Regions from separate parts of the Nocardia sp. PE-7 genome, predicted to be linked through region 1. Evidence: riboswitches for the same ligand, from Rfam matches in the RefSeq annotation. Region 1 holds a riboswitch; each other region holds the start of a gene.
The links. A riboswitch is a leader RNA that binds a small molecule or an ion and turns the genes downstream of it on or off. The one in region 1 is predicted to bind cobalamin.

Region 1 (7,851 bases):
GGCTGTCTGCCGACCTTCGCCCAGATCGGTTACTGGGCGCCGGCGATGCTGGTGATCCTGCGCTTCGTCCAGGGTTTCGCGATCGGCGGCGAATGGGGTGGTGCGGTGCTGTTGGTCGCCGAGCACAGCCCGAGTCGCAGTCGCGGTTTCTGGTCGAGCTGGCCGCAGGCCGGTGTGCCCGCGGGCAATCTGCTCGCCACGGTCGTGCTGCTGGTACTGACCTCGACGCTGTCGGACGCGGCGTTTCTGAGTTGGGGCTGGCGCGTGGCGTTCTGGCTGTCGGCGGTGGTCGTGCTGGTCGGCTACTACGTGCGGACCAAAGTCACCGACGCCCCGATCTTCGTGGCCGCCCAGCAGACGATGGATCAGGCCAAGGCCGCGGCGTTCAGCCCGTTCGAGGTGCTGCGCAAGTACCCGCGCGGGGTGTTCACCGCGATGGGTCTGCGGTTCGGCGAGAACATCATGTACTACCTGGTCGTCACCTTCTCGATCACCTATCTCAAGGTTCACGTGCATGCCGACACCACGACCATCCTGTGGTGGCTGCTCATCGCCCACGCCGTGCACATGGCGGTGATTCCGTTGGCGGGCAGGCTCGGTGACCGTGTCGGGCGCCGCCCGGTCTACCTGGCCGGTGCCGTCGCCGCGGCCACCTGGGGCTTCTTCGCCTTCCCGATGATGGACAGCGGCAACAGCGTGATCATCCTGTCCGCCATCATCATCGGTCTGGTGTTCCACGGGTTCATGTACGCCGGTCAGCCCGCGATCATGGCGGAGATGTTCCCGACGCGGATGCGCTATTCCGGTGTGTCGCTGGGTTATCAGGTCACCTCGATCGTGGCGGGCTCGCTGGCGCCGATCATCGCGGTCAAGCTCCTCGACGAGTTCGGTTCGTCGGTGCCGATCGCCTGGTACCTGGCGTTCGCGGCGACCGTCACGGCGATCGCGGTGGTGTGTGCCAAGGAGACCCGCGGTATCGACCTGGAATCTGTGGACCTCGCCGATGCCTCCGCCGAGAAAGGTGTTGCCGCATGACCGATCTCACGGGGCGCAAGGCGCTGGTCACCGGCGGCGCGAGCGGCATCGGCGCGGCGTGCGCGCGCGAATTGGCCGCGCGGGGCGCGGAGGTCACCGTCGCCGATATCGACGGAGTCGGGGCGAAAGCGGTCGCGCACGAGATCGGCGGACACGTCTGGAGTGTCGATCTGCTCGAGGTCGACACCCTGGCCGAGTTGCGTCTCGATGTCGACATCCTCGTCAACAACGCGGGCGTGCAGAGCGTGAGCCCCATCGAGGACTTCGCGCCGCATCGGTTCCGCGCCATGCAGACGCTGATGGTGGAAGTGCCGTTCCTGCTGATCCGCGCCGCCCTGCCCCACATGTACGCCGAGGGTTTCGGGCGGATCGTGAACATCTCCTCGGTGCACGGGATCCGTGCCTCCCAGTTCAAGGTCGCGTATGTGACGGCCAAACATGGGCTGGAAGGGCTGTCGAAGGTGACCGCGCTCGAAGGTGGTCCGCACGGGGTCACCAGCAACTGCGTCAGTCCTGGATACGTGCGAACGCCCTTGGTGGACAAGCAGATCGCGGAGCAGGCGGCCGCGCACGGCCTCCCGGCGCAGGAGGTACTCGAGAAGGTGCTGCTCACCGAGAGCGCGATCAAGCGGTTGATCGAGCCGGAAGAGGTCGCGGCACTGGTCGGTTGGCTCGCTTCCGACATCGCGGGCATGGTGACCGGTTCGTCCTATGTGATGGACGGAGGGTGGAGCGCGCGATGACCGCGGTGGGTGCCTGATGGGCACGATGCTGACCGGTAGCCCGTCAGTCGCCACGAACGATGTGACTGGCGGGTCGCGGCCGTCGTGGGTCCCTGTGGTCTCGTCAAGGGGTCCGGTGTGGGCGGTCGCGGATTTCGGCGAGGAACCGCTCGACGTCGTCGGGGCGTCGGAGTCGTCGCAGGGTGGCATGGGGCGCGTGGTCGCTGATCGCGGTCGTGATCAGCGGGAGGCTGTGGCGGCGGTAGCCGATCAGCCAGCGCCAGAAGGCCAGGTTCTCGCGGGAGCGACGCAGCGCGCGCCACGCGCAGATCCAGAGGGGGAAGTCGAGCACGACGATGGTGTCGGCGGCCTCGAGTCGCACCTCGAGTGCGTCGAAGGGGCCGAGGTCGCCGTCGAGAATCCACCCTTCGGCGTCGGTGAGCCGGCGCTGGATCGCCCGCCATCGATCAGGGGGTAGCGGTGTCAGGTCCGGTGGCCAGAAGTGCTTGTCGAGTTCGATGACCGGTAGTGCGAGGGCGGCGCCGAGTCGGCGGGCGAGGGTCGACTTGCCCGCACCGCCGCGACCGAGGATCACGATTCGTCGCACGTTGCCTCCGGGTCGGGTTCCGCGGTCGATGATGCTGTTCGCCTCAGCATGACGTAGCGGACGTCGCAGTGGCGTCTGTCCAGGCAGATGGGGGCGGCGTAGAAGGTGGGGTCGATCGTGGGCGGAGCAGCGATCTACGCAAGATTCGCCAGCAAGAGCGCTTGTTGTGGACGCTTGTTCATGTTGTAATCCAGATGTTTGCTGGTGGATGTCGGCGGCGCTTCGTGACCGGTGTGGCGAAGTGGCACCGACACTGTTCGGAAGGTGGGGGACGAGATGGCGCGACGCATGGAAAACGGGTCGGAGACGACCGTGGGGGCCATCGGCGATCTCCCCGTGGTCGAACTCGCCGACAGTCCGCTGACCGCCGACCGTGTCGAACGGCTGAGTTCGGCGGCCCGGCACCGGATCGCGGCGTTCGTGCACACCACCCTCGCTGAACTGGACGAGCTACCCGAGCCCTTGGTCCCGCCCATCGAGGTGACCTCGAGATCGGCCGACCGCGAGCGGTAGCGACCCTCGTTCGACAATGGGCAGCGTGCTACCGATTGTTCTACCCCCGGCCGGACAGCGGCGGGGGCGCATCACCGTGCTCTCGCCGAAGAAGGCACGGTGAGAGCACGGTGATCTCGACGTTGGGTCAGCGGAAGAGCGCGGCGAGGTCGACGGTGGCCGCCATCGCGGCGGCGCCCTCGTCGTTGAGGTGCATGCCGTCGCCGCTGTCGAACTCGGGACGGATGTAGTCGGGGCGCTCGGGGTCGGACACGGCACGGTCGACGTCGAAGACCGAGTCGAAGACATCGGTGGTGCGCAGCCATGCGTTGACGGCGTGGCGGGTCGGCTGGGTTTCCAGCAGGGGCATGCCGGGGTAGACGCAACCGGCGTACGGGCCGATGGTGGCCGCGTGGATACGCAGTCCGAGAACGTGCGCCCGGTCGGCCAGGCCGGTGAACCCGGCGATCAATTCCTCGCTGGTCGCGGAGGACTGCCCGCCCATCGCGCCGAGGATGAGGTCGTTGATACCGAAATTGATCAGGATGTCGGTGACGCCGGGGACCTGCAACGCGTCGGAATCGAAACGGCCCGAACCGGATTCGCCGATCTGATCGGCCGTGAGGCGATTGCCGGAGATCCCGTTGTTGACCACCCAACCCCGGGTGAGCCGGGCGTTGAGCGCATCGACCGAGCGGCGATTGGCGCTCTGCGTCGTACCGAAGCCCTCGAACCAGGAGTCACCGAACGCGACGGCTACCGGCGGCGGGTCGGTGACCAGCACGTCGATCCCGGTGACGAAGAAGCGGAACGGAACCTCTTGCGCACCACTGAGTTCCACGTCCGCGGTGTGGTCTCCGGGGACGATGTAGGCGATCTCGCCGGGTTGGTGGGAGAAGGTGGCGAGCCCGGTCGGCGTCGGGAGGTACAGGCTGAGCAGCAGGTCTTCGCCCGCGGCGACCGGCAGCGCGATCGGATCGCTCACGAGCTCGGCGCCCGCGTCGATGGTGACCTGTGCCGCGCCGCCGAAGGTGATCTCGTGATCGGCGATGATCGCCGAGCCGGTCTTGCGCGCTGCGATGCGCGCGGCGCCGATCCGCAGCGGCGCGAGACCGTAGCGGTTGGTCAGCCGCACGCGTACCGCCTCGCCGCCGCCTGCCATGTGGACGACGTGGCGCACGGTTTCGTCGGCGAACTCCCGTGACTCGGCGAGCTTGATCTGTTCGTTCGGGGCGATGACTCCGGTCCGGAACCCGGCGACCCAGATGTTGCGCTGCATGATCTCTCCGAAATTTGCTGTGCGGAATAATGCTTGCGCATAGGTTTACTCGGATGTATTCCTCATGTCAACTATCCGCGTGGCAAGTATCGGCTAAGCTGGCTTCATGTCCGTCCACGAGCTGTTCGACGACCCCCGCTTCACCATTTCCGGCTTGCTCTTCGAGGCGCACAGCGGTCTGATCGCCAAGCTCGAGCCGACCTGGAAAGCGCACGGCCTGTCCGGGCTGGAGCTCAACACCCTGTTGAGACTGAGTCGCTCTCCGAACAGCCGCCTACGGATGTCGGATCTCGCCGCCCAAACCGAGCTCTCGACCAGCGGCGTCACCCGCGTGGTCGATCGCCTTGCCGCCGCGGGGCTGATAGAACGCCAGCTCGACCCGACCGACCGCCGCAGCGCCTACGCGGCCTTGACCGACTCGGGCGTCCGCCGCCTCGAACAGGTCCTTCCCGATTACCTCGCCGCCCTCGAGCAATGGCTCACCGGCCTGCTGACTCCCACCCAACTCGACGGCTTGATCACCGGCCTGCGCGTGATCCGCGATGCCACGAACCCGGCCGCTACCGCTGTGTCCGACCGATCGTGACGCGGTAGCAGCGGGATCGGTCGTCGAGGGTGTCGCTGCTGATGAAAAGCAGGCGGGTCGGCTTCAGGGGAGTGAATGGTAACCGGTTAAGGTGCCGACCCGCCTGCAATCCCATTCGTTGACACGAACGGCGCGGATGGGGGTGTTCTCCCACGCGATGGTGAAGTCCCGCACCATAACTCGCGCGAATGGCCGCTCGGCTCACCGCAAGCCCGGAGGGTGCCGGGCCTGCGATGGGGAATGGGTCAGGGCAGGGGAACCCAGGTGCCGAAGAACCAGAAGCCGTGCTGCGGCGCGTCGTTCTGGTGATGCTGCGGCTGTTGCTGCGGCCGGTGCTGCTGGCCCTGCTCGGGCCGCTGCTGGTCGTGCCCGCCCGGATCCGCGCTCGCCGCGGTCGCTGTCGCGCCGAGCACCCCGAGGGCCAGGGTGCCCGCCACCGCGGTCTTGGCCAGCGTCGATTTCATCCTCATGCGCGTTCCTCCAGATCGTCGATCTCACTGCCGAGATCATCGGCCGGCCGAAGTGCTCGGCCGATAGCTGAATCTTCGCGGCGGAACTGTCGAGCCCGGTGGGACGCGGCTGGGAGTCGGCTGTGGATCGGCGCCGACCCTCGATCGAGCCGACGTTGCTACAGTTCACCAGCCGTGGTGTTCGGGAAACCGGTGTAGAACCGGTGCGGCCCTCGCCACTGTGATCGGGAGTTGTGAATCGATCCGGACGACTCTGTCGTCCGGAGCCACTGGGGCACCTGCCCTGGGAAGGTGGATTCACCGCGCACTATCCCGTCAGCCAGGAGACCGGCCACGGCTACGCAGTACCCCATTCCACGAGGACCTGGAAGGCCGTCTCTTGACCCGCTCTGTTTTCGCGCGCCTACGTTCCGGCGCGTTGCTCGCCTGCACGATTGTTCTCACCGGTTGCGGTGTGCAACCCACCTCCGATGCGGGCGGCGCAGCTGCTGTCACCCGCGTGAACTGTGGGATCGACGTCGCCGTCGACGGCCCACCGCAGCGGATCTACGCGGCGTATCAGCCCTCGATCGAGATCGCGCACGCGCTCGGTGTCACCGATCGGCTGGTGGGCACGGCATTCCTGGACTCCGCCGTGCTTCCGGAATATTTCGCCGCGCAGGCGCGCTCGCCCTACGTCGAGAAGCTGCCCAGTCGCGACGAACTGCTGGCCCAGCGACCCGACTTCGTCATGTCGGGTTTCAACGGGGTGTTCGCCTCCTCGGCGCAGAACAGCGTCGGTACCAGGGCGAGCCTGAACGAATTGGGTGTGCGCAGCTGGGTGCTGAGTCCGCTGTGCCCCAGCGCCGACGGTCTCGCCGACGAAGCGATCGACCCCGACACCGTGCGCTTCGACAACGTCTACGCCGACCTGCGCGATCTCGGTGCCCTGTGGGGCGCTTCCGAGCGCGCCGAAGAAGTTGTCACGCAGCTGAGTTCGCGCATCGACGCGGTCCGCGCGAAGGTCGGCAACGCCGCGAAGCCTCGGGTCGCTGTCGTCACCCCCAAAGACGACGGCTCCTATACCGTGGCAGGCGGCATCGACTTCATCACCCAGATCATCGACGCCGCCGGTGGAGTGAATGTCTTCGCCGACCTCACCGCCAAGCGCAATGTGCCCGTCGGCGCGGAAGAGCTCATCGCCCGTGACCCCGACATCATCCTGACCAGCCTGTGCTGCAAGGCGACCTACACGCGCGCCGACGGCCGTCCCCAGGTCGACAAGATCGTCGGAAACCCGGCATTCGCGAATCTGGCGGCGGTGCGCAACGCGACCGTGCACCCGTTCCTGTTCGCCGATCGGGCGGCAGGCGTGCGGATCGCGCACGCGACCGAACTGGTCGCCGAGTTGATCCATCCCGAGCTGTTCCAGCGGTGACGCGCACCGCTCGCGGCACCGGTCTGCTCCTGGCCGGCGCCGCGCTGGCGGCTGCCTGTGTGGCGTCGGTCCTGATCGGTTCACACCCGCTCACCCTCGACCAGGCCGCGGTCGCGTTCACCGATTTTCAGGGAACCGACACCGACCGGGTCGTGCGCTACATCAGGCTGCCCAGAACGGTCGCGGGCCTGCTCGCGGGTGTCGCGTTGGCGCTGGCCGGCGCGGTGATGCAGGGTCTCACCCGCAACCCGCTGGCCGGGCCGGGCCTGCTCGGCGTCAACGCGGGTGCGTCGCTGGCCATCGTGATCGCGATGGGTGCGCTCGGCCTCACGGCGACGGGCGGATTCATCTGGTTCGGCTTCCTCGGCGCCGCGATCGCGGCCGCGCTCGTCTACACGCTGGGATCGTTGGGGTTCGGGGGAGCGACGCCGGTGAAACTGGCGCTCGCGGGCGCGGCCTGCACCGCATTGTGTGGGTCGATCACCACGGCGATCACCCTGCTCGACCGGACCCTGTTCGACAACTTCCGATTCTGGGTGGTCGGCTCGTTGGCTCGCGCCGACATCGAATCCGTGTGGGGGACGGTGCCGTTCATCGCTGTCGGATCGGTGCTGGCGATCGTGGTGGCACGGCCGTTGAACGCCGTCGCCATCGGTGACGACATGGCGCGCACGCTCGGCACCCGACTGGTCGCGACGCGCGCGATCGGTGCGTCGAGCGTGGTGCTGCTCGCCGGGTCTGCGGTAGCGATCGCCGGCCCGATCGCCTTCATCGGCTTGGTGATCCCGCACATCGCCCGATTCTTCGCCGGACACGACTACCGGTGGATTCTGCTGTGGTGTGCGCTGCTGGGTCCGACGCTGCTGTTGGCGGCCGACATTCTCGGACGGATGCTGGTGCGGCCACAGGAAATCCAGGTCGGCATCATCACCGCCTTCGCGGGCTCGCCGTTCTTTCTCTATCTCGTGCGCAATCGAAAGGTGGCCACCCTGTGACGCGCACCGAGGGCGGCGTACTGCCCAGCGGCACGTTGTTGCTACGAACACCCGACCGGCGCATCGTCTTTCGCGTCGGGAAACGCTCCGCGGTCCTGACCGTGCTGATCACGGCAGCCGCGATGGCGGTGGCGGCGTGGTCGCTCACGATCGGCTACTACCCGCTCACCGTCACCGACGTGATCCGGGTGCTCGGTGGCGGCGGCACGCTCATCGAGTACGACGTGGTGGTGGCCGACCGGTTGCCG
Region 2 (7,851 bases), 710 kb from region 1:
GTGGTCACCGTCGACGAACAACCCGCCTGGTTTCAACGCTTGCGCGCAGGTCCTGATCAAGTCTCGCAACGGATCCCGATTCATCCAGTGCAGGGCGGTGGTGCTGACGAACGCGTCCGGGACCCGGTCAAGGTCGAGGGCGTCGAGCCAGCCTTCCCGCCGCAGGTCGGCGAACACTGTCCGGAAGCGGGGGGAATCGTAGGCCAGGTCGGCGAGGCCGAGCAGCAGCGGATCGGCGTCGACGCCGACAACGGAAGCGGCGGGGAACCGGTCGAGGAGGCGCTGCGACAGCGTTCCCGGGCCGACCCCCAGATCGACGATCAACAGGTCCTCGCGGCCACCCAGTTCGTGCACCACATCGCCGATGACCTCGAATCGCTGCTCACGGTCGGGCATGTAGTGCTCCTGCTGGCGGTCCCAGCGTTCGATCCAATACCGCGCTCGCGCGGCGTCGAGTCCGGTCATCGCGCGCTCACCTCGTCGAATCGGGCCCAGCCGTGCGAGTTCGGCACCGCCGCGGGCAGTCGCTCGAAGCGATCGCCCGCGGCGCTGTTCCACGCGGTGTTGCCGAAGAATACGAATCCACCCCGGTCGTAGAGGATTTCGTGCATCGTGCGGTAGATCGCCGCCCGCCCTTCCTCGGTGGGGGTCGACTGCGCCTTGACATACAGTGCGTCGAATTCGGCATCGGACCACTTCGTCCGATTCTGTGGCGATCCGGTGAGCAGGCGCGACGCGAAATGGTTCGGAACGGGCAATGGCCCGGACTGACCCATCGTGAGGTGACCGGTGTTGAGCGCGTCGGTGTAATAGGTGTCCTTCGATCCGAGCACGACATTGACCTTCACCCCGCAGCGGCTCGCGTGCTCGGCGAAAAGTCGTGCCGACTCGACGAATCCATGCGCGACCGGCGCGGTGAAGAGGTCGAACGAGAGCTCACGCACCCCGGCGCGACGCAGCAACCGGCCCACCTCGTCGGGATCGAAGCTGTGCTGCGGCAGGTCGGCGTAGTACTGGAACCCCTTGCCGAATACATCGTTGGCGATCTCGCCGTTGCCCTCGAGCGCCACCTTGACCAACTCGTCGCGATCGAGCATCCGCATCACCGCGCGGCGCACATCAGGATTGTCGAACGGGGCGCGGTCGGTCTTCATGGCGAAGAAGTAGATGCCGCTGTTGGGGGTGGCCGCGAGCGTCACGCCGCGTCGTCCCTGCAGGGTCCGTGCCGCCGACGGCGTGAGGTTGTCGGCGTAGTCGATCTCGCCGCTCTGCACCGCCGCGAGCCGGGCGTCGGACTCCGCGCTGACGATGCGAAGTCGACGAATCGACGGGGCGCCGTCCCAGTAGCGATCGTTGGCGGTTGCTACGAATTCCTTTCCAGCCGTGAAGGAGTCGAAAACGAACGGACCCGTGCCCACCGGCCGCTCGAAGTCGGTCGCCCCATTCGGCACGATCTTCGTCCCGTAGGCCGACAGTGCGATCAGGAACTCGAAAGAGGGCTCCTTCAGCACGATCTCCACCGTGCGCGCATCGATGGCGCGGCTCTGGGCGAGGTCGACCTTGTCGAGCGACGAGGCGGCGATGAACGGGCGACGCTGCGGCGGGCCGAGCACCCGCGCGAAGGTGTAGAGGACGTCGTCGGCGCCGAAGGCTTTTCCGTTGTGCCAGGCGGCATCTCGCAGGGAGATGCGCCACCGGGTCCCGTCGGCGTTCGGCTCGGCCGCCGTCGCGAGGCGGGGAATCGGCGTCATCGTCTCGTCGATCTCGAACAATCCGTCATAGACCGATTTCATCCGGGCTTCGTCGATGAACAGCGTGTTCACGCCGGGATCGATGCCCTCGCCGGCGCCCGAGCCCTGGAAGGCGGCAGTGAAGGTGTCGACCGAGTTCCCGGACGGCGTCGACCGGTTGCACCCGGCGAGGACGGTGCCCGCGGCGAGTGCGCCACCGAGCAGGAATGTGCGGCGTCGCAGGTTCGGTGGCTGCATGAAGGCTCCTATCGCGTTGGCTCTCACGCGACGAAGACATGCGGAAACAAGCCACGACCGGTGTGGCTCGGTTCGGCGCATCGATCAATACCCACGTGATCACGACCGTTTCAACAGTTCATCCGCAGGTATCTGGCTTCGGCTCGCGGACGAGCCTCACAGTTGCGGGACAGCCCCGGACTCACACCGGTCTTCCCTACGGACAGGCGATATCCTACGCACACCGGTGAAAACCGGTGTCGGTACGGACCCGTGGACGCGCCCGTCGGGCGCCGTCACCGGTCACCGCCATTCGGCTCGCGGGAACTCGGACCGGGGGTTGCATAATGACGGGGTGCATTCTGGTGATGGTCTGTTCGATCGACGCCTGTCCGACCGCGCGCGTGAAGTGATCCGCCAAGGTGCCGAGATCGCGCTGAACGCGCCGGAGGAGTGGCTCGACGAGCTCTACGACGCCACGCTGCTCAAGACCAGCCTGCGCGCCATCGCCGGGGATCCGTTGCTGGCCGAGGCAGTGCGGCGCGTCAATCGTGCGAACCTGCTGCACTGGGCATCGGCCAACGTGGCCGATCCGGGGATGCCGGTGCCGATCAACCTCGGCGCCGACCAGATCGCCATCGTGCGCGACCTGGTCCGCCGCGGCTTGAACGAGGCCGCTCTCCAGGCCTATCGCGTCGGTCAAGACGTTGCCTGGCGGCGGTGGATGTCCATCATCTTCATCCTGACGACCGAGCCGTTCGAGCTCCAGGAGGTCTTCGAGGTTTCCGCCGCGTCGATAGCCGACTTCGTCGACGGCACCGTCGAGGCGATCACCGAGGTCATCGACGACGAGCGTGACGAGCTGGCCCGCGGTTCGTATGCCGAACGGCGGGAGATGATCTCGCTCATCCTCGAAGGCGAACCGATCAATGTCGAGCGTGCTTCGATCAGGCTCGGCTACCGGCTCGATACGACCCATACCGCGGCCATCGCCTGGAGTGGCATTCCCGGTGCCGAACTGGAGGAACCGCATCGGGTGACCAGGGCACTCGCGCAGGCCACCGGTGCGGCGACGGCACTGAGTCTGCTCGCCAGCGCGGCCACCCTGTGGGTGTGGGTGCCGGGCCCGACGCCTCCCGATCTCGCGATCCTGACCGAGGCGATGGACCATATTCCCGGGGTGCGAATCGCCATCGGCTCGACCGGTCGAAACGTCGCGGGTTTCCGGACGAGTCACCTCGACGCTCAGGCCGCGCACCGGATCCTCGCTCGCCCACACAGCACGCGGCGTCTGGTCACCTTCGGTGAAGTGCAGCTGACTTCGCTGATCACCGAAAACGGCGCTCAGGCGGACCGTTTCATCAAGTACACCCTCGGCGAGCTGGAACATGCCGACAGCGAACTGCGCGAATCGGTGCTCGTCTACCTCAACGAGCAATGCAACGCCACGCGCGCCGCGGCCCGCCTGTTCACCCACCGGAACACGATTCTGCGCAGGCTCGCCCGCGCGGACGAGTTGTTGCCTCGACCCCTGGCGGACAACAGCGTGCACGTCGCGGTCGCGCTGGACGCGCTGTACTGGCGACAGAGCACGCCACAGCCGATGTGAGCTCGCCACGGTCTATTGCGCCGGGCAGACCGGGGTGAGGCGATGAGTGCCGCGCAGGCCCTTGAGGGTGGCGTCCCGAGGGGTCCCGATCGTGAGATCTGTCGTGCTGCCGATGGCTTCCAGTACCGGCTCGCTGACGAGGACCTCGCCGCCCTCGGCCTGCGCGGTGACGCGCGCGGCCATGGCGACGTTGCGGCCGAACAGATCGTCGCCACGGCGGACGGAGGACCCCATGTGGATGCCGATCCGGACTCTGAAATCGGTGTCGCCGCGCGACGATTCGGCGTCCTTGGTCAGCGCCGCCTGGATGGCGAGTCCGCAGGATACCGCCCGCTCCGGCGCGGCGAAGGCGATCATGTACCCGTCGCCTTGGTTCTTGACCACGTGGCCTGCCTGGTCCCGCACGCAGCGCTCGACGAGACGGTGGTGGCGATCCAGCAGCTTGACCCAGGCGCGGTCGCCCAGTTGTTCGTTGAGTGCGGTCGACTGCTCGATGTCGGAGAACATGATCACGACGTTGCCGTCCGGTGTCAGCCGTGCCAGGTCGGGGCGCTCGACCCGTGCCCAGCCGGCGAGGTCTTCGATCGAGGTCAGCACGGCGGCGCGAAAGCCTTTGGCGCGCACCAGGTCCGCGGCCTGCCAGGCCGTCCGCACCGCTTCGCGACCGCCCACCATCAATCGCTGCGTGGTCGTCGACCGACGCGGGGATCTGCGTTGTCGCCGGCTGCGGGCAAGCAGGATCGACAGGGTGATCAAACCGGCGGCTTCACCGACGGCGACCAGTGCGAGCACGGTGATCACGACTGTAGTCATCGGGCGAACCTCGGCGGAGTAGCGTTGCTGGTCGAACCCTGTAGCGGCTGCGCGCCCGAGCTTGTCACGGCAAAATAGTACACATGTGTTCACTCGAATTCGAAACGGTGTGCTCGCTGCTCGCCGTCGTTGCGGAGCATGCGGTGGCGCCTGCGTGGCGCACGCGGTCGGACTCCAACCTCCCGTCGAACCGAGGCCTGTACAGCTGCAATGCCCTCAGTGGGTGAACCCGGGTGGCGGTGTGTCCCGTGACCGCGAGCGCTGGCGGAGGTCGCGTCCGAGGTGACACGAACTGCGGCCGTCGGGTCGATTCGATACCATCTCGGTGTACAGGTGGTGTCCATGATCGAGTACCGGTGATGCATAGTGCACAACGCGGATTCGATTCGGGTGCGAATCGCCATTGGAACGCGGGGTACCGAGACCGCACGATGGAGCGCAAACACCGGAAAGTAGGAAATGTGCCCATGCCCGACAGCATCCTGTCGGCCCGGATCGTGACGGTGGGAGGTCGGCCCGCGGTCGACTGCCTTCCCCCGGCGTCAACGATCTCGGGCAAGATCATGAGCCGATTCGTCGTCGACAGCGCGCTGCCCGCCAGAGTGCCACTGGCGGCCCTGCGCCGCGATGTCACCGCAATGGTGAAGGCGTGCCTGGAGCTCACCGCGCGACTGCTGACCGGCGCGGACGCTTCGAAACCGTTGGACGATGTCCGTTTCGGCGTCCTGGAATGGGCACAGGAAGGTGTCCCCATCGACGCGATGCTCGAGGCGGTGCACACCGGCACTCGGATGGTGTTCGACCATCTCGCCGCCCAGGCCGGGTCCGCCGGGGACCAGGTGGCCGTGTCCGACGTGGCGCACGTGTTCGTCGGGCTGTCCAGCCGATTGGCTGCCGCGATCGCACAGGCGTACTCGGGACAGACGCGAGCCGCCGTGGATGACGACGCCGACGCCCTGGCCGCGGCCGTGATGGCCGGGAACGCCACACCGGCCATGGCCCGTGCCTGCGGGGTGCGGCTGGCCGAGAACTACGTCGTCTTCGCCGTGGCGTTCGTGCCACACCAGGAAGAGGCGCAGCCACACCCGGATCGCCAGATCATCTCCTCGCGAACAGTTCGCCGAGTCAGAGCCGAGGTGTCGCGCCTCGGTGGTGACCACGCGTTGATGCAGATGGGAGCCGGCACCGCGACCCTGCTGATTCCGCAGGACCACTTCGACCCCGCAGCGGCGGAACAGTTCGTCGAGCACCTCGTCGCCGCGGCGCGGACGCGGGTACGCGCCACATTCGTGACGGTGGGAATCGGCGGCATTCGTGAAGCGGTCGAGCGCGTGCACGCGGTACTCGACATCATGCGTCGACTGCGCCGCGAGGGGCTCGAGCGCTTCGAGGGCCTGTCACTGGAGTATCAGCTGTCCAGGCCGGGCGCGGCGGGGCGCTACCTTGCCGCGACGTTGGACCCACTCGACAAGCATCCGGTGCTGCTGGAGACGCTGAAGGCTTACCTCACGACCCGCTCCACGCGCCTGCGCACGGCGCATGTACTGCACGTACACCCCAACACCGTCGACTATCGGCTGAACAAGATCGCCGAGATCACCGGATTGGACCCCCTGCACTCGGACGGGGTCTGGCGCCTGCGTTCTGCCCTCGTGGCCCGCATGATCGGTGTCGGCGAGCAAGAGTCGGTCGAGCGCGGCGACCCTGACCAGGCCGCGCCAGCCGCGCAGGCCTGCTGATCACCTGCGGGTCGGTGCGCCCGGCATAGGCCAGTCCTGCGGTATTCCCAGGATGGCGCCCACATCGCGGATCGCCGCCATCACCGCGGTGACCCCGTCGAATCCCTGCGCGAAGGCTTCGGTGCGCTCATCGATACGGAACGGGCACAGGTAGGTCTGGGGACGGTCGGGGTCCTGGCGGGGCCGTCCGATCGTGATCACCACCGGCCCCGCGGGGGTGTCGACGGCTCGCGCCCCCAGCGGCGAACCGAACGCCCTGGCCTTCGTCGCCGATCCGGCGGCCTCGCCGATACGTAGGGGAGGAGCCTCGGGTTCTCTCGATAGGTCCGCGTCGGACGGTCGGCCTGCCGAGCCGACTCGGGCCGCCGCGTTCGGAATATCGATCAGTGCGGCGTAGATGGCAGCCAGCCGGTCCGGGCCGTGGGCTCTGCGCGCTCGGACGCCTTCGACGCGGTAGACGCACTGCCAGCGGTGCGTCGTGTGGTCCTGTCGAGGATCGGCGACCTCTATGCGCAGCTCTCGTTCGCCGGTCTTGAGGATGCTGGCTATCGTTACCTCGTCGAGTGCACTGGTCACAAGATCCTCCTGATGGTCGTCGCTGGCGCGGGTCGCGTGCGATGCCGCCCATCGGGAACAGGTTGGTCGACGCTCACAACGCCGACGGAGTTCGCTGTGCACTGGTACATGGATGGGTGCCCAGTCCTCAACCGGCCTCTTCGGACAGTTATCTATCTCACACAAGTGGCATGCCCGCTGGTACGGCTCACAAATGCGCCACCGATAGCCGCTAATTAGCCATTAAACTTCCGCGGTAGCCAACCGTTTTCTGCGAATATTCGGTAAGTTGACCACCGGCACAGAACAAGTTCGACAGGGGGGTCGATGGACGAGTACATGAGCAATACCCCGCGATCGCTCGATGGCGAAGGCGATGATCAGGTCGGCTGGAATCTCGAACACGGCTCGGATTTCAATGTCGAGTCATATGACAGCGAGACCGCTCATCTCCACGACGTTGTCGATCAATTGGAATACGCGGTACAGGTCTGTTCACAGGAACGCATTCCGCTTCCCTTCGTCTTGAATGAAGTCGAAAAGGCTCTCGGTGTGGTCCTCGACGATATTTCCGCCGATTGGCAAACCGATCTCCGTCTTCATCTCGTCGATTATGTGACCGCGGCATTCGCGAAGGATCATCTCCAGCCGCCACTTTCGTGACGACGCGCTCGAAGTCGCAGCATCCGAACAGGACCTGTCGGCGCTGACTTCGACCGACCGCCGCGATGAGATCGGACCGATTCTATTGCTTCTCCCAGCCCCGTCTGCCCGCGATAATTGCCGGCATTCGGAGTCGCGCCGATGCGCGTAACCCATCGATCTCGCCGCTAGGCGAACCTCGGGAGACCAGCGATGACCAGCACCGTCACACCCACCGTCGTTGCCAGTTCCACCTCCCCGCTCTCGGCCACCGCCGCGCCGAGTGCCTTCTTCAGCACCGAGGACTACCACCGGTTCCACGCCCGCGCGGCCACCTACGACGCCGCGAACACCTTCTTCACCGAGGATTTCGAAGAACTGCGTGACGCGGGGTATCTGCGCGCCGCCCTGCCGCCGCAGTACGGTGGTCGAGGACTCTCGCTGAGCGAAGTGGCCAGGGAGCAAAGGCAATTGGCGTACTGGGCGCCCGCGACCGCGCTCGCTGTCAATATGCACCTGTACTGGA
Region 3 (7,851 bases), 1.9 Mb from region 1:
CAGCGTGGCGCGGCGCTCGTCGGAGGAGCCGTCGAGGGCCTTCTGGTCGGCCGGGCTCAGCGGGGTCTCGGGCTTGGGTTCGTTGCGCCCGGCCAGTGCCTTGCTGCGGAACGGCTCGGGCCAGCCGCCCGCGGGGGTGCCGAGCTCGCCGCGCAGGAAGCCGATCACCGAGTCGGGGATGTCGTAGCGGCCCGGATCGGCGGCGAAGTCCTCGATATCGACGCCGGTGCCGACCAGCGCCAGCGCGAGGTCGCCGACCACCTTCGACGACGGGGTCACCTTGATCAGGCGACCCAGCAGCCGGTCGGCGGCCGCGTACTTGGCCTCGACCTCTTCGAACCGGTCGCCCAGGCCGAGCGCGATGGCCTGCTGACGCAGGTTCGACAGCTGACCACCCGGGATCTCGTGGGTGTACACCCGCCCGGTCGGCGCGGGCAGGCCCGACTCGAACGGCGCGTAGACCTTGCGCAACGCCTCCCAGTACGGCTCGAGATCGCACACGTTCTGCAGGTTCAGGCCGGTGTCGTGTTCGGTGTGCGCGGTGGCGGCGACGATCGCCGACAGCGCGGGCTGACTCGTGGTGCCCGCCATCGCCGCGGACGCACCGTCGACCGCGTCGGCTCCGGCCTGCCAGGCCGCCAGGTAGGTGGCCAGCTGTCCGCCGGGGGTGTCGTGGGTGTGCACATGCACCGGCAGATCGAAGTTGCTGCGCAGCGCGGTGACGAGTTTCGCGGCCGCGGGGGCGCGCAGCAGACCGGCCATGTCCTTGATCGCGAGGACGTGCGCGCCCGCGTCGACGATCTGCTCGGCCAGCTTCAGGTAGTAGTCGAGGGTGTAGAGCGACTCGTTCGGGTCGAGCAGGTCGCCGGTGTAGCTCAGCGCCACTTCGGCGACGGCGGTACCGGTTTCGCGGACCGCGTCGATCGCCGGACGCATCTGGTCGACATTGTTGAGCGCGTCGAAGATGCGGAAGATATCGATACCGGTCGTGGCGGCTTCGGAAACGAACGCGCGCGTGACCTGTTCGGGGTAGGGCGTGTAGCCGACGGTGTTGCGACCGCGCAGCAGCATCTGCAGGCAGATGTTGGGCACGGCTTCGCGCAGGGCAGCCAAGCGTTCCCACGGGTCCTCGTGCAGGAATCGCAGTGCCACGTCGTAGGTCGCACCGCCCCACGCCTCGATGGAGAGCAGCTCCGGGGTCAGTCGCGCGACGTGCCCCGCCACACCGAGCAGACCGTTGGTGCGCACGCGGGTGGCCAGCAGGGACTGATGCGCGTCCCGGAAGGTGGTGTCGGTGACGCCGAGCGCCTTCTGCTCGCGCAGGGCACGGGCGAAACCCTCCGGCCCGAGGGCCAGCAGTCGCTGGCGCGAGCCGTCCGGCGGCGGCAGCGTCAGGTCGACGGCGGGCAGCTTGTCGTACGGGTACACCGTGGTCGGGCGGTCGCCGTTGGGCTTGTTGACGGTGATGTCGGCCAGGTAGGTCAGGATCTTGGTGCCGCGGTCGGCCGACCCGCGCGAGGTGAGCAGCTCGGGACGCTCGTCGATGAACGACGTGGTCACCCGGCCTGCCTGGAAATCGGGATCGTCGAGCACCGACAGCAGGAACGGGATGTTGGTCGTCACGCCGCGAATACGGAATTCGGCCAGCGCGCGACGAGCGCGTGCGGCGGCGGCGGGCAGGTCGCGACCACGGCAGGTGAGCTTGACCAGCATCGAGTCGAAGTAGGCGCCGATCTCGGCGCCCAGGTTCGCGCCACCGTCGAGGCGGATGCCCGCGCCGCCCGGCGTGCGGTAGGCGGTGATGCGGCCGGTGTCGGGGCGGAACCCGTTGGCCGGGTCCTCGGTGGTGATGCGGCACTGCAGCGCGGCACCGCGGATCTGCACCGTCTCCTGGCTCAGACCCAGGTCAGCCAGGGATTCCCCCGCCGCGATCCGCAGCTGCGACTGCACCAGGTCGACGTCGGTGATCTCCTCGGTGACCGTGTGCTCCACCTGGATGCGCGGGTTCATCTCGATGAACACGTGGTTGCCACGCTCGTCCAGCAGGAACTCCACAGTCCCCGCGTTGATGTAGCCGATCTGGCGGGCGAAGGCCACCGCGTCGGCGCAGATACGTTCGCGCAGTTCGGGCGACAGGTTCGGAGCGGGCGCGAGCTCGATCACCTTCTGGTGGCGACGCTGCAGCGAACAGTCGCGCTCGAACAGGTGCATCACATTGCCGTGCTGGTCGGCCAGGATCTGTACCTCGATGTGGCGCGGATTCACCACCGCCTGTTCGAGGAACACCGTCGGATCACCGAACGCCGACTCCGCTTCCCGCGACGCCGCTTCGATCGACTCACGCAAGAGCTCCGGCGTGGCGACCCGGCGCATGCCACGACCACCACCACCGGCGACGGCCTTGACGAAGATCGGGTATTCGAGTTCGGCTGAGGCAGTGAGCAATTCGTCGATATCGGCCGAGGGCGCGCTGGACTTCAGCGTCGGCAGACCGGCCGCCTTGGCCGCTTCGATGGCCGTGGCCTTGTTGCCCGCCATCTCGAGGATCTCGGCGGTGGGGCCGATGAACGTGATGCCCTCGGCGGCACAGGCCGCGGCGAGGTCGGGGTTCTCCGACAGGAAGCCGTAGCCGGGGTAGATCGCGTCGGCGCCCGCGCTCTTGGCGGCCTCGACGATCGCCTCGATCGACAGATACGCGCGAACCGGGTGGCCCTCTTCGCCGATCTGGTAGGACTCGGCCGCCTTGAGGCGATGCACCGAATTGCGATCCTCGTACGGGAATACCGCGACCGTTCCGATGCCGAGTTCGTAGGCCGCGCGGAAGGCACGGATAGCGATCTCACCACGATTTGCGACCAAGACTTTCGAGAACATTGGCCTACGGTACCCGGCCGTGAGGCGCGGTCGGACACGCAAGGTGGCTTCGCAGCAATCTTCACACCGCACACCCGCCCACCTGCGAAGTTGCGTTCATCAGGCCGTCACATCTCACCGCGTGGAGCCGCCCGCGGTGCGCGTGGTGGACCTCGGCGCAACCGCAGGTCACGGCCCTGTTCGCGACGGGGCGGTGTCCCGCGCCCCCGTCGAGGGCCTATGCTGAGGGCGCAGCTGGTTCGCCCGCGCGGTGGAAGAGTCGGAGCCCCGACCTCCCGCGTAGGCGTCGAAACCCGGGTGCGGATCATGTTCCGCACCGGGTGAGAGGGAACCCGGTGAGAATCCGGGACTGTCCCGCAGCGGTGAGCGGGAACGACCGCCGTCAACAGCACTGGGCATCATGCCTGGGAAGCGACGGCCAGTAGGTCGGTCGATCACACGACCGGTGCCCGCGAGTCCGAAGACCTGCCGACTGTGCCGGATACGCCGTATCCGGCGGCCACCGCCTCGTGGATCGGGCGCGCGGACCACCGATGCCGACTGTCGTATCTTTCGCGACGTGTCCGGTCCTGTGGCGTGCGCCCGCGAAAAGGCGACGGCTCTCCCTGCACGACACTGGAGAATCTCCGTGACTGTTTCGCACACCCCTTTCACCGCAACGGTTCTCGGCCTACCGCGAGTGGGCCCGAACCGGGAACTCAAGCGCGCCACCGAGTCCTACTGGGCGGGCCGCGCCGATGCCGCGCACCTGCACGCGGTCGGCCGTCAGCTCCGTCGAGCCCAGCTCACCGAATTGGCCGCGGCGGAACTCGATTCGGTGCCGGTGGGCACCTTCTCCTACTACGACCAGATGCTCGACACCGCAGAACTGCTCGGCGCTCTGCCGCCGCGCGTCGCCACCATCGCCGATCCGCTCGACCGCTATTTCGCGGCCGCGCGCGGCACCGACACGGTCGCTCCGCTGGAGATGACCAAGTGGTTCGACACCAACTACCACTACCTGGTGCCCGAAATCGACGCGGCCACCACCTTCTCACTGCATCCCGGCAAGCTGCTGACCGAACTCGACGAAGCGATCGAGCTCGGCGTCCCCGCACGTCCGGTGGTGATCGGTCCGATCACCTTCCTGAAGCTGGCCAAGGCCACCGGTGGTGCCGCGCTCGAGCGTCTGCCCGAGCTGGTGCCGCTCTACCTCGACCTGCTGGCCCAGCTGGCGGACGCGGGCGCGCAGTGGGTACAGATCGATGAGCCGGTGCTGGTCACCGACCTGACCGAGGCGGAGATCGCCCTGGTCGGCCAGACCTACAGCGCGCTGTCGGCCGCACAGAACCGGCCCGCGATCCTGGTCGCCACCTACTTCGGGCACCCCGACGCCGCCCTGGCGGTGTTGGCCGAGACCGAGATCGAGGGTGTCGCTCTCGATTTCACCGCGGGCGCCGATATCGCGGCGGTCGCCGCGCTGCCTGCCCTGGCTCGTAAGTTGCTGGTGGCAGGCGTGGTCGACGGCCGCAATATCTGGCGCGCCGACCTCGACGCCGTTCTCGGCACCCTGGGCACGCTGCTCGGCAGCGCCGATTCGGTGGCGGTGTCGAGTTCGTGCTCGCTGCTGCACGTGCCGTATTCGCTGGCCCCCGAGACCGGACTGGACGAGCGGCTGCGCTCGTGGCTGGCCTTCGGCGCCGAGAAGGTCGACGAGGTGCGCGTGCTGGCCACCGCGCTCACCGCGGGTGTCGACACCGTCGCCGACGACCTGGCCGCGGCCCGCGCCGCCGCCGACTCACGCCGGACCGACCCGCGACTGCACAACGAGCAGGTCCGGGCCCGATTGGCCGAACTCGACGAGCACGACCTGACCCGCTCCCCCGCCGACGAGCGTCGCACCCTGCAGCGCGATCACCTCGACCTGCCGGCGCTGCCGACCACCACCATCGGCTCCTACCCGCAGACCTCCGCCATCCGGCTGGCCCGCGCCGCGCTGCGCAAGGGCGAGATCGACCAGGCCGAGTACGTCGGGCGGATGCGGGCCGAGATCGCCGATGTGATCACCCTGCAGGAAAAACTCGGTCTCGACGTACTGGTGCACGGCGAACCCGAACGCAACGACATGGTGCAGTACTTCGCCGAACTGCTGGACGGTTTCGCCGTCACCGACGCGGGCTGGGTGCAGTCCTACGGAACTCGCTGCGTGCGCCCGCCGATCCTGTTCGGCGATGTGACCCGGCCCGAGGCGATGACGCTGTCCTGGATCGGGTACGCCCAGTCGTTGACCACCAAGCCGGTCAAGGGCATGCTCACCGGCCCGGTGACCATCCTGGCGTGGTCGTTCGTCCGCGACGACCAGCCGCTGGGTGAGTCGGCCCGCCAGGTCGCGCTCGCCATCCGGGACGAGACCGTCGACCTGGAAGCTCAGGGCACGCGGATCATCCAGGTCGACGAGCCCGCCCTGCGCGAACTGCTGCCGCTGCGTGCCGCCGAACAGCCCGCGTACCTGCAGTGGTCGGTGGATTCGTTCCGCCTGGCCACCGCGGGTGTCGCCGACACCACCCAGGTGCACACCCACCTGTGCTACTCGGAGTTCGGCGAGGTCATCTCGGCGATCGCGGGCCTCGACGCCGATGTCACCTCGATCGAGGCGGCGCGCTCGCACATGGAGGTCCTCGACGATCTGAACGCGGCCGGTTTCGCGCTCGGCGTCGGGCCGGGCGTCTACGACATCCACTCGCCGCGGGTGCCGTCGGTCGAGGAGATCACGGCCTCGCTGTCGGCGGCATTGAAAGCGGTTCCGGCCGAGCGCCTCTGGGTGAACCCGGACTGCGGACTCAAGACTCGCGGACCGGTGGAGGTCGAAGCGTCGCTGCGGAATCTGGTGACGGCGGCCGCAGCACTGCGCTGACCGACCGGATCAGTCCATAGACCACTGCCCCGGACGAAAGATCTTGCGTCCGGGGCAGTGTGGTCGGCGACTCAGCTCGCCCGGGCGACCGGGACCGGGCGCTGCGCCACGCCGCGATATTCCGAGAGCGGCCGGATCAGCGCGTTGGCGGCCGACTGCTCGGCGATATGCGCGGTCCAGCCGGTGATCCGGCTCATCACGAAGATGGGCGTGAACATCTCGATATCGAAGCCCATCAGGTAATAGGCCGGACCCGCGGGGAAGTCGAGATTCGGTGCGATGCCGGTCTTGTCGGCCATCGCGGCGGCGAGTTCGTCGTACATCCGAACCCACTGCCGGCCACCGGTCACCGCCGCGACGTCGTCGAGGGCGGCCTTCATGGTCGGCACCCTGGAATCGCCGTTGCGGTACACCCGATGCCCGAAGCCCATCACTTTGCGCTTGGCGGTGAGCGTTTCGGCGACCCAGGCCTTCGCGAGCGCGGGGTCGGCGATCTCCAGCATCGTGTGCATCACCGCCTCGTTGGCGCCGCCGTGCAGGCGACCCTTCAGGGCGCCGATCGCCGCGGTGATCGCGCTGTACATATCCGAGCCGGTGGAGGTCACCACGCGCGCGGCGAAGGTCGAGGCGTTGAAACCGTGCTCGGCGTAGAGGATCAGGGAGATCTCGAACGCGCGCACGATCCGCAGTTCCGGCACCGCGCCGAAGCACATGTACAGGAAGTTCTCGGCGAAGCCGAGCTGGGAGTGCGGTGCGATCGGGTCGAGCCCGCGTCGTCTGCGCATCGCCGTCGCGATCACCGTCGGCAACAGGGCGGTCAATCGCAGTGCGGCGTCGAGTCTTTCGCGCTCGCTCTCGCTGTCCGAGGCGACGTCTTCGGTACCCAGGTAGCTCACGACCGTGCGGACCGCGTCCATCGGGTGGCAGGTGTCGGGCATCTTCTCCAGCAGCGCGAGCACCGACCGGTCGATCCGACGCTGAGCGCGTTCTCGCTGGCAGAGCAGCTGCAGCTGGCCGTCGTCGGGGAGTTCGCCGTGCCACAGCAGATAGGCGACCTCCTCGAAACCGCACCGCGCGGCCAGGTCCTGCACCGGGTAGCCCCGGTAGGTCAGCGAGTTGGTCTCGGCGACCACCTTGGAGATGCTCGTCGTGTCGACCACCACCCCGGCCAGACCCTTGGCGATGGCGGATCGTGTCGTGTGTCCACTGGTCATGCTCACTCACCCACCATGAAATCGAAGATGCCGGAGTCGAATTCGTTGTAGTGCCGGTAACCGAGCAGTTCATAGAGCCGAGACCGGTGCTGCATGCGGTCCAGCAGCGCCGATTGCGTTCCAGCCGTGGCTATTTCGCGCAGCCCGTCCTCGATCGCGCCCATCGCCAGTCGCAACGTGGTGACCGGGTAGATCACCGCGTTGTAGCCGAGATCGGTCAGTGTCCGCGCGCTCAGCAGCGGCGTCTTGCCGAATTCGGTCATGTTCGCGAGCAGCGGGATATTTACGGCGGCGCGGAACTTCGCGAACTCGGCTTCCTCGGCCAGCGCCTCGGTGAAGATCAGATCCGCGCCCGCGTCGGCGTAGGCCCTGGCCCGCTCGATCGCCGCGTCGAGGCCCTCGATCGCGCGCGCGTCGGTGCGGGCGCAGATCACGAAGTCCGGATCGCGGCGCACCGCCACGGCGGCGCGGATGCGGCGCACCATCTCGGCCGTGTCGACGACGGCCTTGCCGTCGAGGTGTCCGCATCGTTTCGGGTTCACCTGGTCCTCGAGATGACATCCGGCCAGGCCGGCGTCTTCGAGCAGGGTCACCGTGCGGGCCGCGTTCATCGGTTCACCGAAGCCGGTGTCGGCGTCGATGAGAACGGGCAGATCGGTGGCGCGCGCGATCTGACGGCCACGTTCGACGACCTCGGTGAGCGTGGTCAGGCCGATATCGGGCAGGGCGAGTTCGGCCGAGATCACCGCGCCCGACACGTAGACGCCGTCGAAGCCGATCTCCTGGATCAGCTTGGCCACCAGTGGGTTCACCGCTCCGGGCAGTCGTTGCAGCCGACCGGAAGCCAGCCCGGCACGCAAGCTCGCCCGC

Region 2: another riboswitch for cobalamin. It lies ahead of QX204_RS17495 (ABC transporter substrate-binding protein); the one in region 1 lies ahead of QX204_RS14000 (ABC transporter substrate-binding protein).
Region 3: another riboswitch for cobalamin. It lies ahead of metE (5-methyltetrahydropteroyltriglutamate--homocysteine S-methyltransferase); the one in region 1 lies ahead of QX204_RS14000 (ABC transporter substrate-binding protein).

Annotation. Positions count from the first base shown of each region.
Region 1 covers NZ_CP129614.1:2,982,204-2,990,054, forward strand. Annotated here, with positions in the region: gene QX204_RS13965 (MFS transporter) at 1-1,035, shown strand, start outside; gene QX204_RS13970 (3-hydroxybutyrate dehydrogenase) at 1,032-1,778, shown strand; gene QX204_RS13975 (P-loop NTPase family protein) at 1,882-2,364, opposite strand; gene QX204_RS13980 (hypothetical protein) at 2,641-2,877, shown strand; gene QX204_RS13985 (GDSL-type esterase/lipase family protein) at 3,005-4,135, opposite strand; gene QX204_RS13990 (MarR family winged helix-turn-helix transcriptional regulator) at 4,242-4,721, shown strand; gene QX204_RS13995 (hypothetical protein) at 4,967-5,191, opposite strand; cobalamin riboswitch at 5,350-5,542, shown strand; gene QX204_RS14000 (ABC transporter substrate-binding protein) at 5,571-6,608, shown strand; gene QX204_RS14005 (FecCD family ABC transporter permease) at 6,605-7,603, shown strand; gene QX204_RS14010 (FecCD family ABC transporter permease) at 7,600-7,851, shown strand, end outside.
Region 2 covers NZ_CP129614.1:3,687,723-3,695,573, reverse strand. Annotated here, with positions in the region: gene QX204_RS17500 (class I SAM-dependent methyltransferase) at 1-465, opposite strand, end outside; gene QX204_RS17495 (ABC transporter substrate-binding protein) at 462-1,988, opposite strand; cobalamin riboswitch at 2,094-2,225, opposite strand; gene QX204_RS17490 (PucR family transcriptional regulator) at 2,323-3,576, shown strand; gene QX204_RS17485 (adenylate/guanylate cyclase domain-containing protein) at 3,589-4,389, opposite strand; gene QX204_RS17480 (PucR family transcriptional regulator) at 4,857-6,128, shown strand; gene QX204_RS17475 (DUF6968 family protein) at 6,129-6,704, opposite strand; gene QX204_RS17470 (hypothetical protein) at 7,011-7,346, shown strand; gene QX204_RS17465 (acyl-CoA dehydrogenase family protein) at 7,539-7,851, shown strand, end outside.
Region 3 covers NZ_CP129614.1:4,879,074-4,886,924, forward strand. Annotated here, with positions in the region: gene QX204_RS23025 (pyruvate carboxylase) at 1-2,874, opposite strand, end outside; cobalamin riboswitch at 3,165-3,362, shown strand; gene metE (5-methyltetrahydropteroyltriglutamate--homocysteine S-methyltransferase) at 3,503-5,767, shown strand; gene QX204_RS23035 (bifunctional 2-methylcitrate synthase/citrate synthase) at 5,839-6,981, opposite strand; gene prpB (methylisocitrate lyase) at 6,984-7,851, opposite strand, start outside.